3 regions of the Flavonifractor sp. genome follow, and region 3 is predicted to be linked to each of the others. Evidence: predicted binding sites of a transcription regulator. Region 3 holds the regulator's gene; each other region holds the start of a gene.
What was found. Region 3 encodes HrcA, which represses chaperone genes, less so after heat shock. Its sites were predicted from a motif close to TGTTAGCACTCNNNNNNNNNGAGTGCTAACA; they were not measured.
Positions count from the first base shown of each region.

Region 1: QZ378_RS08045 (co-chaperone GroES) is a predicted target of HrcA. The motif match lies at 2,181-2,211, and genes of this name have one in related genera.
Region 2: htpG (molecular chaperone HtpG) is a predicted target of HrcA. The motif match lies at 2,586-2,616, and genes of this name have one in related genera.

Region 1 is NZ_JAHZDL010000051.1:13,806-17,968, reverse strand. Features, by position in the region: gene groL (chaperonin GroEL) at 1-1,588, opposite strand, end outside; gene QZ378_RS08045 (co-chaperone GroES) at 1,848-2,132, opposite strand; gene QZ378_RS08040 (diacylglycerol kinase family protein) at 2,358-3,287, opposite strand; gene QZ378_RS08035 (WG repeat-containing protein) at 3,404-4,163, opposite strand, start outside.
Region 2 is NZ_JAHZDL010000012.1:21,080-25,242, forward strand. Features, by position in the region: gene QZ378_RS03095 (serine hydrolase) at 76-1,323, shown strand; gene QZ378_RS03100 (CapA family protein) at 1,324-2,529, shown strand; gene htpG (molecular chaperone HtpG) at 2,662-4,163, shown strand, end outside.
Region 3 is NZ_JAHZDL010000011.1:13,293-17,455, forward strand. Features, by position in the region: gene dnaK (molecular chaperone DnaK) at 1-726, opposite strand, end outside; gene grpE (nucleotide exchange factor GrpE) at 840-1,400, opposite strand; gene hrcA (heat-inducible transcriptional repressor HrcA) at 1,397-2,470, opposite strand; gene QZ378_RS02850 (GNAT family N-acetyltransferase) at 2,709-3,176, shown strand; gene QZ378_RS02855 (MBL fold metallo-hydrolase) at 3,224-3,982, opposite strand; gene QZ378_RS02860 (cysteine desulfurase family protein) at 4,009-4,163, opposite strand, start outside.

The DNA.
Region 1 (4,163 bases), on a different contig from region 3:
GCGTGGGGGGCTGGGGCTTGTCGGCCACCAGAGCCTCAGTGGTCAGCAGCACGGAGGAGATGGAAGCGGCGTTCTCCAGAGCGGTGCGGGTCACCTTGGTGGGATCCACGATGCCGGCGGAGATCATGTCCACATAGGTCTCGTTGTAGGCGTCGAAGCCGTAGCCGGTCTTGCCGGACTCCTTGATCTTCTCCAGCACCACGGAGCCGTCGATGCCGGCGTTGGCGGCGATCTGCTTCACGGGCTCGGTCAGGGCGCGGGCGATGATGGACACGCCGGTCTTCTCGTCGCCCTCAACCTCGTTGACCAGCTTCTCCACAGCGGCCACAGCGTTGACGTAGGCGGTGCCGCCGCCGGCCACGATGCCCTCTTCCACAGCGGCGCGGGTGGCGTTCAGGGCGTCCTCGATGCGGAGCTTCTTCTCCTTCATCTCCACCTCGGTGGCGGCGCCCACGCGGATGATAGCCACGCCGCCGGCCATCTTGGCCAGGCGCTCCTGGAGCTTCTCGCGGTCGTAGTCGGAGGTGGTGGTCTCGATCTGGCTGCGGATCTGGTTCACGCGGGCCTTGATGGCATCGGCGGAGCCGGCGCCGTCCACGATGATGGTGTTCTCCTTGGAGACCTTCACCTGGCGGGCCTTGCCCAGCATATCCATGGTGGCCTCCTTGAGCTCATAGCCCATGTCGGAGGTGATGACGGTGCCGCCGGTCAGCACGGCGATATCCTCCAGCATCTCCTTGCGGCGGTCGCCGAAGCCGGGGGCCTTGACGCACACCACGTTCAGGGTGCCGCGCAGCTTGTTGACAATCAGGGTGGACAGGGCCTCGCCCTCCACGTCCTCGGCGATGACCAGCAGCTTCTTGCCGGACTGCACCACCTGCTCCAGGATGGGCAGCAGCTCCTGGATGTTGGACACCTTCTTGTCGGTGATCAGGATCAGGGCGTCGTCCAGGACGGCCTCCATCTTCTCGGTGTCGGTGACCATATAGGGGGTGATGTAGCCCCGGTCGAACTGCATGCCCTCGACAACCTCGCTGTAGGTCTCGGCGGTCTTGGACTCCTCCACGGTGATGACGCCGTCGTGGGAGACCTTCTCCATGGCCTCGGCGATCAGCTTGCCGATGACCTCGTCGCCGGAGGACACGGTGCCCACGCGGGCGATGTCGTCAGAGCCGTTGACCTTCTTGGAGTTGGCCTTGATGGCCTCCACAGCGGCGGCGGTGGCCTTGGCGATGCCCTTCTTCATGACCATGGGGTTGGCGCCGGCGGCCAGGTTCTTCAGGCCCTCGCGGATGATGGCCTGGGCCAGCAGGGTGGCGGTGGTGGTGCCGTCGCCGGCCACGTCGTTGGTCTTGGTGGCGACTTCCTTCACCAGCTGGGCGCCCATGTTCTCATAGGGGTCGTCCAGCTCGATCTCCTTGGCGATGGTCACGCCGTCGTTGGTGATCAGGGGGGCGCCGAACTTCTTGTCCAGCACCACGTTGCGGCCCTTGGGGCCCATGGTGATCTTCACGGTGTCGGCCAGCTGGTTGACGCCGCGCTCCAGCGCGTGGCGGGCGTCCTCGCCGTAGCAGATAATCTTAGCCATAACACATTACCTCCAAAATTCAGGAAAGTTCATTCAATCATGGGGTGCAGGGGCCGTGCCCCCGCTTCGCCGCTTGGCGGCGAACAAAATGGAAATCCGTCCGGAGCAGGACATGCGCCTGCGCAGGACACCTTAACCCCTGGCCGCGGCGGCCAGGGCCGCCTTTCCGGTGGAAAGGCGAGGGGGGTATCAAAACCGCTGTGCCGCCACAGGCGGCGCGGCGGTTTTGTATCTAGGGGGGATGCAATCCTCCCTAGACTTATTCGACAATCGCCAGGATGTCGTTCTGCCGCACGATGGTGTACTCCTCGCCGTCGATCTTGACCTCGGTGCCGGAGTACTTGCTGGTGATGACCTTGTCGCCCTTCTTCACGGTCATGGTGACTTCCTTGCCGTCCACCATGCCGCCGGGGCCCACCTCGATGACCTCGGCCACCTCGGGCTTCTCCTTGGCGGAGCCGGTCAGGATGATGCCGCTCTTGGTCTTCTCCTCTGCCTCCACCAGCTTAATGACCACACGGTCAGCAAGGGGCTTGAGTTTCATAATGGGTTCCTCCTTATATTCTGCAAATTGTTATAAACGCTTTCAGCGGGTTAGCACTCATTTCTTCGGAGTGCTAACCCGCTTATAATAATACCCTCACTGGCAGATTTCTGCAAGCCCTAATTTTTGAATTTTCTGTTAAATTTCCATTCTGCGCGGAGTCCAACTCGATTTAGCGCTCATTTTCCACTTCGCGCTTCTTTTTTCTCCGTTTTTCTTTGATTTTTAAGTTTTACTCCTCCGTGCCGGATCCCAGTGGGTGCCGGCCGGATAAAAAAAGTTCACTTTTTTAGCAGACACGGTGACGGAGAGCTCAGAATCCAGCATCTCTTCCCCGTCCAGGTTGATGCGGCTCACACGGTCGCACACCACGTGCATCTCCCGCCCCCGGCGGACAATAACCCCCTCGATGTCCCCCGCGCCCCCCTTGGCGTACTTGCCGATGAGGGAGACCACGGTGAGGCGGGACACGGCGGGGATCACCACGAAATCCAGCAGGCCGTCGTCGGGCATGGCGGTGCGGCTGGGATTGAAGCCGCCGCCGTAGTAGCGGCCGTTGCAGGCGCACATGAGGGTGAACTCACTTCCCGGCAGCTCCTCCCCGTCGATGGACACCCGGTAGGGCCGGTGGATGCCCTGGAGAATGGCCCGCACCGCCGAGAGCTGGTAGGCCATGGTGCCGGATACCAGGGGCAGGCCCTTGAAGTCCCCGGCTCCCAGGCCGATGCGGGCGTCAAAGCCCACGGAGCACACGTTGAGGGCCAGGTGCCCGTTGCAGTCGATGAGATCCATGGGAGCCTGGGGGGCGTCCAGCAGCTCCTTCAGGTCGTAGAACCGGGGGGCATCCGGGCCGAACATGCGCAGAAAGTCGTTGCCCGAGCCCATGGGGTAGTGTGTGACGGCGGCATTGGCAAAGCCGGCCGCCCCCACGGCGCACTCGTTGAGGGTGCCGTCCCCGCCGCAGGCGTAGATGCGCACGGCCTCCCCCGTCTCCGCCGCGGCCCGGGCCAGCTCCGCGGCATGGCCGGGGTACTGCGTCACCGCCGCCTCCCAGGGCTCCTCCCGCCCCGCCAGGGCGAAGCGGATCTTCTCCCGCACCTCCTGGGTGCGGTCATATTTTCCCGCCCGGGGGTTGAGCAGAAACAGGTGGCGCACGCGCCTTCCTCCCTTCTCAGCCCGCAGGAAAGATCTTTCCTGCGGGCTGCTGAACTTTTTGCAGCTTCAAGAGGGCCTATCGCAGTATCTTCTTCTCTGTCTGTTCCCCGTCCGGCTCAGCGGCCCCAGAGGACGATGCGCTGTTCCGCCCGGGCCATGCGGGACACGATGGCCGCCGCCTCCGCCCGGGTAAAGGTGCCGCCGGGGCTGAAGGTCATGCCCCCGTCCACCCCGGACAGGATGCCCTTGGCGTACAGGGCGTAGACCGCCTCCGCCCCCCGCTCGCCGGGGTGCACGTCCGGGACGGAGGTGCGCACCCGGTTCCGGTCGTTGAGCTCGGGCAGGGATTTGGCCAGGGAGGTGGCGGCGAAGAGCTCCGCCGCCTCCCGCCGGGTGATGGGCCGGTTGTAGTCTGTCCGGGCCGCTGTCTCCGCCTTCAGAATGCCGTTGGCCAAGCAGTAGTCCACCGCCGGCGTGTACCACTTGGCGCCGGAGGCGGTCTCCTCATGGAAGGAGTCCCCCCGGTAGCGGCTCTCCACCGTGGCGGCCAGCTGGATGGCCTCCGCCACGGTGAGGGTCTGCCCGGGGGCGAAGCGGCCGCCCCCCACGCCGGAGACCAGGCCCACATTATAGGCGATGTCCACCCACAGGGCGTGCCAGTCCCGGGGGGACACGTCGGAGAAGGCGGGCAGCTTTCCCCGGGTCAGGGGGAACTGGGCGGAGGCGGCGCCCCGCTGGGCCAGGATGGAGGGCAGGTCGTAGACGGGGATCTTGGTGACGGCGCCCTCCGTGTCCGTCAGGGTGAGCACATTGGTGCCCCCCTGCTCGTCCACCCGTACGCTGGCATACACCAGGTCGTAGAGCACATTGGTGCGC
Region 2 (4,163 bases), on a different contig from region 3:
AGACTGCGATTTCCGGCTGACATCCTGTTGATTTTTGTGCTACAGTGGGGAGAAAGAGAACAAGGAGGATTCCTCTTGAAGCGAAGCGTGCTTGTGCTGTGCCTGGCCCTGGCTCTGCTGCTGTCCGGGTGCGGCGGGACGCAACCCGCTCAGGCGGAGACCACTCCGCCTGAGCTCACCCTGCCGTCCCCCACGCCCACCCCCACCCTGGAGCCCACGCCACCCCCCAAGCCGCCCCTGACGGACGGGGAGCTGGCCGCCTTTGTGGAGGAGGCGGCGGAGCACCACGGGGCGGTGGGGGTCCAGGCGGCGGTGATTGAGGACGGCACCGTCACCGCCCAGGCCGCCTGGGGCTGGGCCACCCTGAACAGCGCCCCCATGACCACCGATCACAAGCTGCGGGTGGCCTCCCTGACCAAGGTGGTGGTGGGCATGTGCGCCATGCTGCTCTCCGAGGACGGCACCGTCACCCTGGACGCGCCCATCGGTACATGGTGGGACACCACCTCCGTCAACCCCTGGTATCCGGACACGCCGGTGACCATCGACACCCTGCTCACCCACACCTCGTCTCTGGCGGCCAGCGACAGCCTGTCCGCCCGCACCTACTCCGGCGCCCGGAGCCGCATCGGCGGCAGCGGCTACCGCGCGGTGGAGCCCGGCGACCCCGCCGGCTGGGCCTACAACAACTACGGCTTCGCCGTGCTGGGCATGACCCTGGAGCTGGCGGCGGACACCTCCCTGGACTACATGCTGGCGGAGGGCCTGCTGGATCCGCTGGGCATCGACGCCGCCTTTGAGGGGGGCAGCGTGGACAACACCGATCTGCTGGCCACCCTGTACTACTACGGCGGCTCCCTGGCCCGCTCCACGTCGGAGCAGCGGAGCTACACCCTGGACTACGCCCCCGGCCACAAGGGCAACTTCTTCGACGGGGGCTTCACGTGCAACGCCGGGGATCTGGCCAAGCTGGCGGCCGTGCTGGCCAACGACGGGGCATATGAGGGGCAGGTTCTGCTCTCCCCGGAGTCGGTGGCCTGGATGGAGACGCCCCTGGACACCCCCGTGTCCGACGGCCGCTCCACCTTCCTCCAGTGCCGCCCCCTGCGGTACCAGGAGGAGCTGTACGGCCGGGAGGGGCTGTACTACCACACCGGCTCGGCCTACGGCCAGTATGCCCTGCTCTCCTACGACCCGGACACCGGCGACGGGGTGGTGGTGCTCACCTCCGGGGCCGACGGCGTGGTGGACGAGCACGGCATCTACGCGATATGCGGCGAAATTGCCCAGGCGGTCTATGCCGCCGTGGAGGAGGATACCTGATTGAAAAAAACCTGGACGGGCCTCTGTCTGGCCCTGCTTATGCTGGCGGGGTGCGCCCCCGCCGCCCCGGCGGAGACGCCCGCCCCTCCGCCCACGGTGGAGGTCACCCCCACCCCGGAGCCCACCCCCACCCCCACGCCGTCCCCCACGGTGGCCACCCTGGCGGTGTGCGGCGACATCATGAGCCACATGCCCGTCACCAACGACGCCTGGGACGAGGGGCAGGGGGGCTATGACTACTCCCCCATCTTCGCCCAGGCCGCGCCCTACCTCCAGGCGGCGGACTACGCCGTGGCCAACCTGGAGACCACCCTGTCCGAGACGGGGCCCTATTCCGGCTACCCGGCCTTCAAGTCCCCCGCCGCCCTGGCCGGGGATCTGGCGGAGGCGGGCTTTGACCTGCTCCTCACCGCCAACAACCACTGTTTAGACCGGGGCTGGGACGGCCTGGTGTCCACCCTGGACGCCCTGGACGGCGCCGGGCTGGCCCACGTGGGCACCTGCCGCTCGGCAGAGGAGCAGGCGGAAAACACCATCCACGTGGCCGACGTGGGGGGCATCTCGGTGGCCTTCCTGGGCTACACCTACGGCACCAACGGCATCCCCGTCCCCCAGGGGCGGGACTACGCCGTCAGCCTGTTCAACACCGACTACATGACCACCCTCTCTACCCCGGACACCGGCAGGCTGGAGGAGGATCTGGCCGCCGCCCGGGCCCTGGACACGGATCTCATCGCCGTGATGATCCACTGGGGGGTGGAGTACCAGACCACCCAGAACTCCTATCAGGAGGAGCTCGCCGACCTGCTCATCGCAAACGGGGCGGATCTGGTGCTGGGGGGCCACTCCCACGTGCCCCAGCCCATCGAGCAGCGCACCGTCACCGGCTGGGACGGGACAGAGCGCACCGGATTTGTGTGCTACTCCCTGGGCAACTTCATCTCCTCCCAGGTGGATCCCCTCACCGACACCACGGCGGTGCTCACCGTGGAGCTGACCCGCGACAACGCCGCCGGGGAGGCCTCCGTCACCGGCTGGGACTATGTGCCCATGCTCATGGTGCGCCGGGACGGGACGGAGCGGGTGTTCACCCTCACCGACGCGTCCTCCATCCCCGCCGGCGCCGACAGCGCCCTGGCCGCGCGGCTGGAGGAGGCCGCCGCCAACTGCCGGGAGATCCTGGGAGAGCCCCGTACCGGCGGCTGAAATTGTAAACAATTTTTGAACCCTCTTGAAATTTTCGGTTCGAAGGACTATGATAGCGTTAGCACTCGGAAAGTTTGAGTGCTAACGCTATCTATTTACAAATGAGTTTTCATATAGGAGGCATCCATCACCATGGCAAAGAAACAGTTCAAGGCCGAGTCCAAGCGCCTGCTGGATCTGATGATCAACTCCATCTACACCCACAAGGAGATCTTCCTGCGGGAGCTGGTGTCCAATGCCAGCGACGCCCTGGACAAGCTGGCCTACAGGGCCCTCACCGACGACAAGGTGGGGGTGGACCGGTCGGAGCTGAAGATCACCCTCACCCCCGACCAGATTGCCCGCACCCTGACCATCAGCGACAACGGCATCGGCATGACCCGCGAAGAGCTGGAGAGCAACCTGGGCACCATCGCCCGCAGCGGCTCCCTCCAGTTCAAGCAGGACATGGCCGCGGCCGAGGGGGACAAGCCCTCTGACGTGGACATCATCGGCCAGTTCGGCGTGGGCTTCTACTCCGCCTTCATGGTGGCCGACAGGGTCACCGTCACCTCCCGGGCCTACGGCGCCGATGAGGCGTGGCAGTGGGAGTCCACCGGCGCCGACGGGTACACCCTCACCCAGTGCGGGAAGGACACCGTGGGCACCGACATCGTGCTCCACATCAAGGCCAACACCGACGACGACAAGTACGACGAGTATCTGGAGCAGTACCGCCTGGCGGAGCTGATCAAGAAGTACTCCGACTACGTCCACTACCCCATCGTCATGCTCATGCACAAGTCCCGCCAGAAGCCCCGCCCGGAGGACGCCGGCGACGACTACAAGCCGGAGTGGGAGGACTACGACGAGTGGGAGACCCTCAACTCCATGGTGCCCCTGTGGCAGCGGCCCAAGAGCGAGGTGAAGCCCGAGGAGTACAACCAGTTCTACAAGGAGAAGTACGGCGACTGGGAGGATCCCCTCAGCGTGATCCACGTGTCCGCCGAGGGCGCGGTGGAGTACAAGGCCATGCTCTATATCCCCTCCCACGCCCCCTTTGACTTCCACTCCCGGGACTACCAGAAGGGCCTGCAGCTCTATTCCTCCGGCGTGCTCATCATGGACAAGTGCGCCGATCTGCTGCCCGACCACTTCCGCTTTGTGAAGGGCGTGGTGGACTCCCAGGACTTCTCCCTGAACATCTCCCGTGAGATGCTCCAGCACACCCGCCAGCTGAAGGTGATCGCCAACAACCTGGAGAAGAAGATCAAGGCCGAGCTGCTCCGCCTCCAGAAGGACGAGCGGGAGAAGTACGAGACCTTCTGGAAGGCCTTCGGCACCCAGATCAAGGTGGGCGTGGTGTCCGATTACGGCGTCCACAAGGACCTGCTGAAGGATCTGCTGCTCTTCTTCTCCTCCAAGGAGGGCAAGCTCACCTCCCTGGCCGAGTACAAGGCCCGCATGCCCGAGGAGCAGAAGTATATCTACTACGCCTGCGGCGAGGATGCGGCCCAGCTGGCCAAGCTGCCCCAGGCCGAGCGCATCCGGGACAAGGGGTACGAGATCCTCTACCTCACCGACGAGCCCGACCAGTTCGTGGTGGACGCCCTGGGCGCGGTGGACGACGTGCCCTTCAAGTCGGTGGACGACGA
Region 3 (4,163 bases):
GATCTTGGCCTTCTCGGCGGCCTCCTTCAGGCGCTGCATGGCCACCTTGTCGCCGGTCAGGTCGATGCCGGTGTCCTTCTTGAACTCGGCGGCCATCCAGTCCATGACGCACTTGTCGAAGTCGTCGCCGCCCAGGCGGTTGTTGCCGGCGGTGGCCAGCACCTCGATGACGCCGTCGTCGATGTCCAGGATGGACACGTCGAAGGTGCCGCCGCCCAGGTCGTACACCATGACCTTCTGGGACTGCTCCTTGTCCACGCCGTAGGCCACGGCGGCGGCGGTGGGCTCGTTGATGATGCGCTTGACGTCCAGGCCGGCGATCTTGCCGGCGTCCTTGGTGGCCTGGCGCTGGGCATCGGTGAAGTAGGCGGGCACGGTGATGACCGCCTCGGTGACGGTCTGGCCCAGATAGGCCTCGGCGTCGGCCTTCAGCTTCTGGAGGATCATGGCGCTGATCTCCTGGGGGGTGTAGGCCTTGCCGTCGATGTTCACCTTGTAGTTGGAGCCCATCTCACGCTTGATGGACATGATGGTGCGGTCGGGGTTGGTGATGGCCTGGCGCTTGGCCACCTGGCCCACCATGCGCTCGCCGTCCTTGGAGAAGGCCACCACGGACGGGGTGGTGCGGTTTCCCTCCGCGTTGGGGATGACGACGGCCTCGCCGCCCTCCATCACAGCCACACAGGAGTTGGTGGTACCAAGGTCAATACCAATAATCTTAGACATAATTCAGTTCCTCCCATATATAGAAAATTCTTTTTAACAAAATTGATAATGGATAATTGAAAATTAGAACTCCAAACCGGAAATTATCAATTCTCAATTGTCAAGTTTCAATTCTAATTGGCCACTTTGACCATGGCGAAGCGGATCACCTTGTCCCCGGACTTGAAGCCGGCCTGGAACACGTCCACGATGGTGTTTTCCCCGGCGCTCTCGTCCTCCACGTGCATCACGGCGTTGTGGAGGTTGGGGTCGAAGGTCTCACCCAGAGCGGGGATCTCCTCGATGCCCAGCTTGGCCAGGATCTCCTTGAGCTGGGTCATGGTCATCTCCACGCCCTTCTTGAAGGCCTCGTCGGCGGTCTCCTGCTTGAGGGCCCGCTCCAGGTTGTCGTACACCGGCAGGAAGGCGGCGGCGGTCTCCGCCTTGGAATCCGCCCAGGCGGACTCCTTCTCCTTCTGGCTGCGGCGGCGGTAGTTGTCATACTCGGCGGCCAGACGGAGGTACTTGTCCTCCTGGTCGCTCAGGTTCTTTTTCAGGGTCTCCAGCTCCTCCAGCAGGGGGTTGGGGGACTCGGCCTGCTCCTCCTGGGGCTGGACGGCCTCCTGGGCCTGGTCAGCGGCCTCCGGAGCGGCGGCCTCGTTCTTTTCCACGTTCTTCTCGTTCTGCTCGCTCATGGGATGTCATCATCTCCTATTTCTCGTCGTCCCTGCCCTGGGGCAGCTCCCCCCTGGCCGAACAGCCGGGAGAGACCCTCCGCCAGGTAGGACAGGCGTGCGGTTATCTTGGCATAGTCCATGCGGGTGGGGCCCACCACGCCGATGACGCCCCGCATCCCCTCGCCGATGTCATAGCTGGCCACCACAACGCTGGTGTCCTTTAAGGCGTCGGCCACGTTCTCCGGGCCAATGAGGATCTTCATGGGGTCGTCCTTGGGGACGGGGAAGCGGGCGGGATCGCTGTCCTCCGACAGATAGCTCATCAGGGGCTGGGCCCGATCCAGGCTCTGGTACTCGGGCAGCTCCAGCAGATGGGCCAGGCCGGAGGTATGCACCCGGCGCTGCTCCAGGCCCTCCAGCACCTCCATGGCGAAGGACACCACCAGGGAGATGAGCCCATAGGCCTCGCCGGCGGCGTGCTGGGCCACCCGCATCAGCTCCGGGGTGATCTCCGCCAGCGTCAGGCCGGTGAAGGTGGTGTTCAGCAGGGTGTTGAGCATCTGCAGCTGGGCCTCCGTCAGATCGGAGGGCAGGCGGATGAGCCGGTTGCGCACCACGTTGGTGTCGGTCATCACCACAATGATGAAGGCGTTGTGCTCCACCATCAGCAGGTCAAAGCGCCGGATGGTCACCTTGTCCATGCCGGAGGAGAGGGCGAAGGCGGGGTAGTTGGTCAGCCGGGACACCACCCGGCCCGCCTGATCCAGCACCCGGTCCAGCTCCTGCATCTTCAGGCGCAGGGCCTGGTTCATGCGCTCGGTCTCCTGCAGGGAGAGCTTGTGCTCCTCCATCAGCTCGTTGACGTAGAGCCGGTAGCCCTTGGGAGAGGGGATGCGCCCAGCGGAGGTGTGGGGCTTCTCCAGCAGGCCCATGGCCTCCAGATCCGCCATCTCGTTGCGGATGGTGGCGGAGGATACCTCCATGCCGATGGAGGAGGCGATGGCCTTGGAGCCTACCGGCTCCGCCGACTGGATATAGCTCTCGATGATGGCGCGGAGAATCCGCTTTTTTCGTTCAGTCAAATCCATTCCGGCCACCCTTTCATAGTTTTAGCACTCATACTCCTTGAGTGCTAAACATAATGTAACACTGTCCCGGGGAAATGTCAAGAGGTGCGGTTGTAAATTAAATGTGAACGAGGGAAAATCAAGCAATCCCGGGGGCGGACTGCCGGAATACCGCCGTTGACGGGACAGGCGCGGAATGATATGATAAGAGAACCAGAGGGGCGCAGCCCCCAAAATACAGACAAAGGAGGGGCGGCCTGTGGAAGAGCGACTGCCCGTGGAGATTATCGACTTTGAGGAGCGCTACAAGCCGGCGCTGGAGGACATCTCCCTGCCCTGGCTGCTGGAGTATGATCTGCTGGAGCCGGTGGATCTGGAGATGCTGGCCGAGCCCCACCGCTTTGTGGCCGACGGAGGCCGGGTACTGCTGGCCCGCTGCGGGGAGGAGATCGTGGGCATGGTGATGGTGGAGCTCCAGGGCGAGGGGCAGTGCGAGCTGCTCAAGCTGGGGGTTCGGGAGGCATACCGGGGCCGGGGCGTGGGGAATGCCCTGATGGAGGCCGCCCTCCAGGCCGCCCGGGACGCCGGGCAGAAGCGGGTGGTGCTCACCTCCAACCACAAGCTGAAAGCCGCCCTGAGCCTGTACGAGAAGTTTGGATTTGAATACACGACGTATTCTGACAAATGGTTTCAACTCTCCGACATCAGAATGGAGCGGGAGCTGTAAAAATATCCGGGCAGAACCCTTGGTTCTGCCCGGATATTTTTACAGCTTCAGTCGGGGTACTCAAACACCGCGCCGGTGGTGAGGGGGCGCAGGCGGCCTCCCAGTTCCTCCGCCAGCAGGGCGTATGCGGGGGCGCCGGTGCAGTGGCCGGTGCAGATCTCCCTCACGTCCAGCTCGTCCCGCAGGCGGCGGGCCAGGGCCCGCACCTCCTCCGGCGCGGGGCCCAGGGTGGCCGTGCCGCCTTTCCCCATCAGGTGGAAGCCCCCCAGCACCGCCCGGATGGGCCGGCCGGGGAAGCGGACACGGATGCCGTCCAGGATGTGATCCACGCCGGCGTGGCAGCAGGAGTTGAGCACCACCAGCCCTTCGGCCGTCTCCGCCGCCAGGGACTGCTCATGGCGGACGGCGTCGGGGATCAGGTGGAGCCCCTCCACCAGCGCCCGGGGGCCGTCGTCCAGATCAAACCGGCGGGCGTGGCGGCGGAAGAGGCCGGGGTTGAGCCCCACGTGCTCCCCGTGGAGCACGTCGTCCTCTACCACCGCGGGCCGGGCGCAGATCTGCGCCGTCCGGTTCACCCGGAAAAAGGCGGTGAAGCCGTCCCCGTGGTCGTAGTGGCCGTGGGACAGGGCGGCCGCCTCCACCCGGGACAGATCCACCCCCAGCCGCTGGGCGTTGAGCAGGAAGGCGCCGGACTCCCCGGCGTCCAGCAGATAGCGGCCGCCCCGGTACTCCAGGTAAAAGGACAGGCCGTGCTCCGCAACCAGCCCCTCGGGGGCGGAGTTCTCGATCAAAACCGTGATACGCATGGGGCAGGGCTCCTTTCCAGACAGAATTACAGACTGACGCGGGAGGCGGCGGTCTGCTTCAGGCCGTCCACCAGGGCGTCCACGTCCTCCCTGGTGTTGTCCGGGCCGAAGGAGATGCGCAGCACCCCCATCAGGGTGCGCTTGGGCAGGCCCAGGGCGGCGAACACGTGGCTGGGTTTGC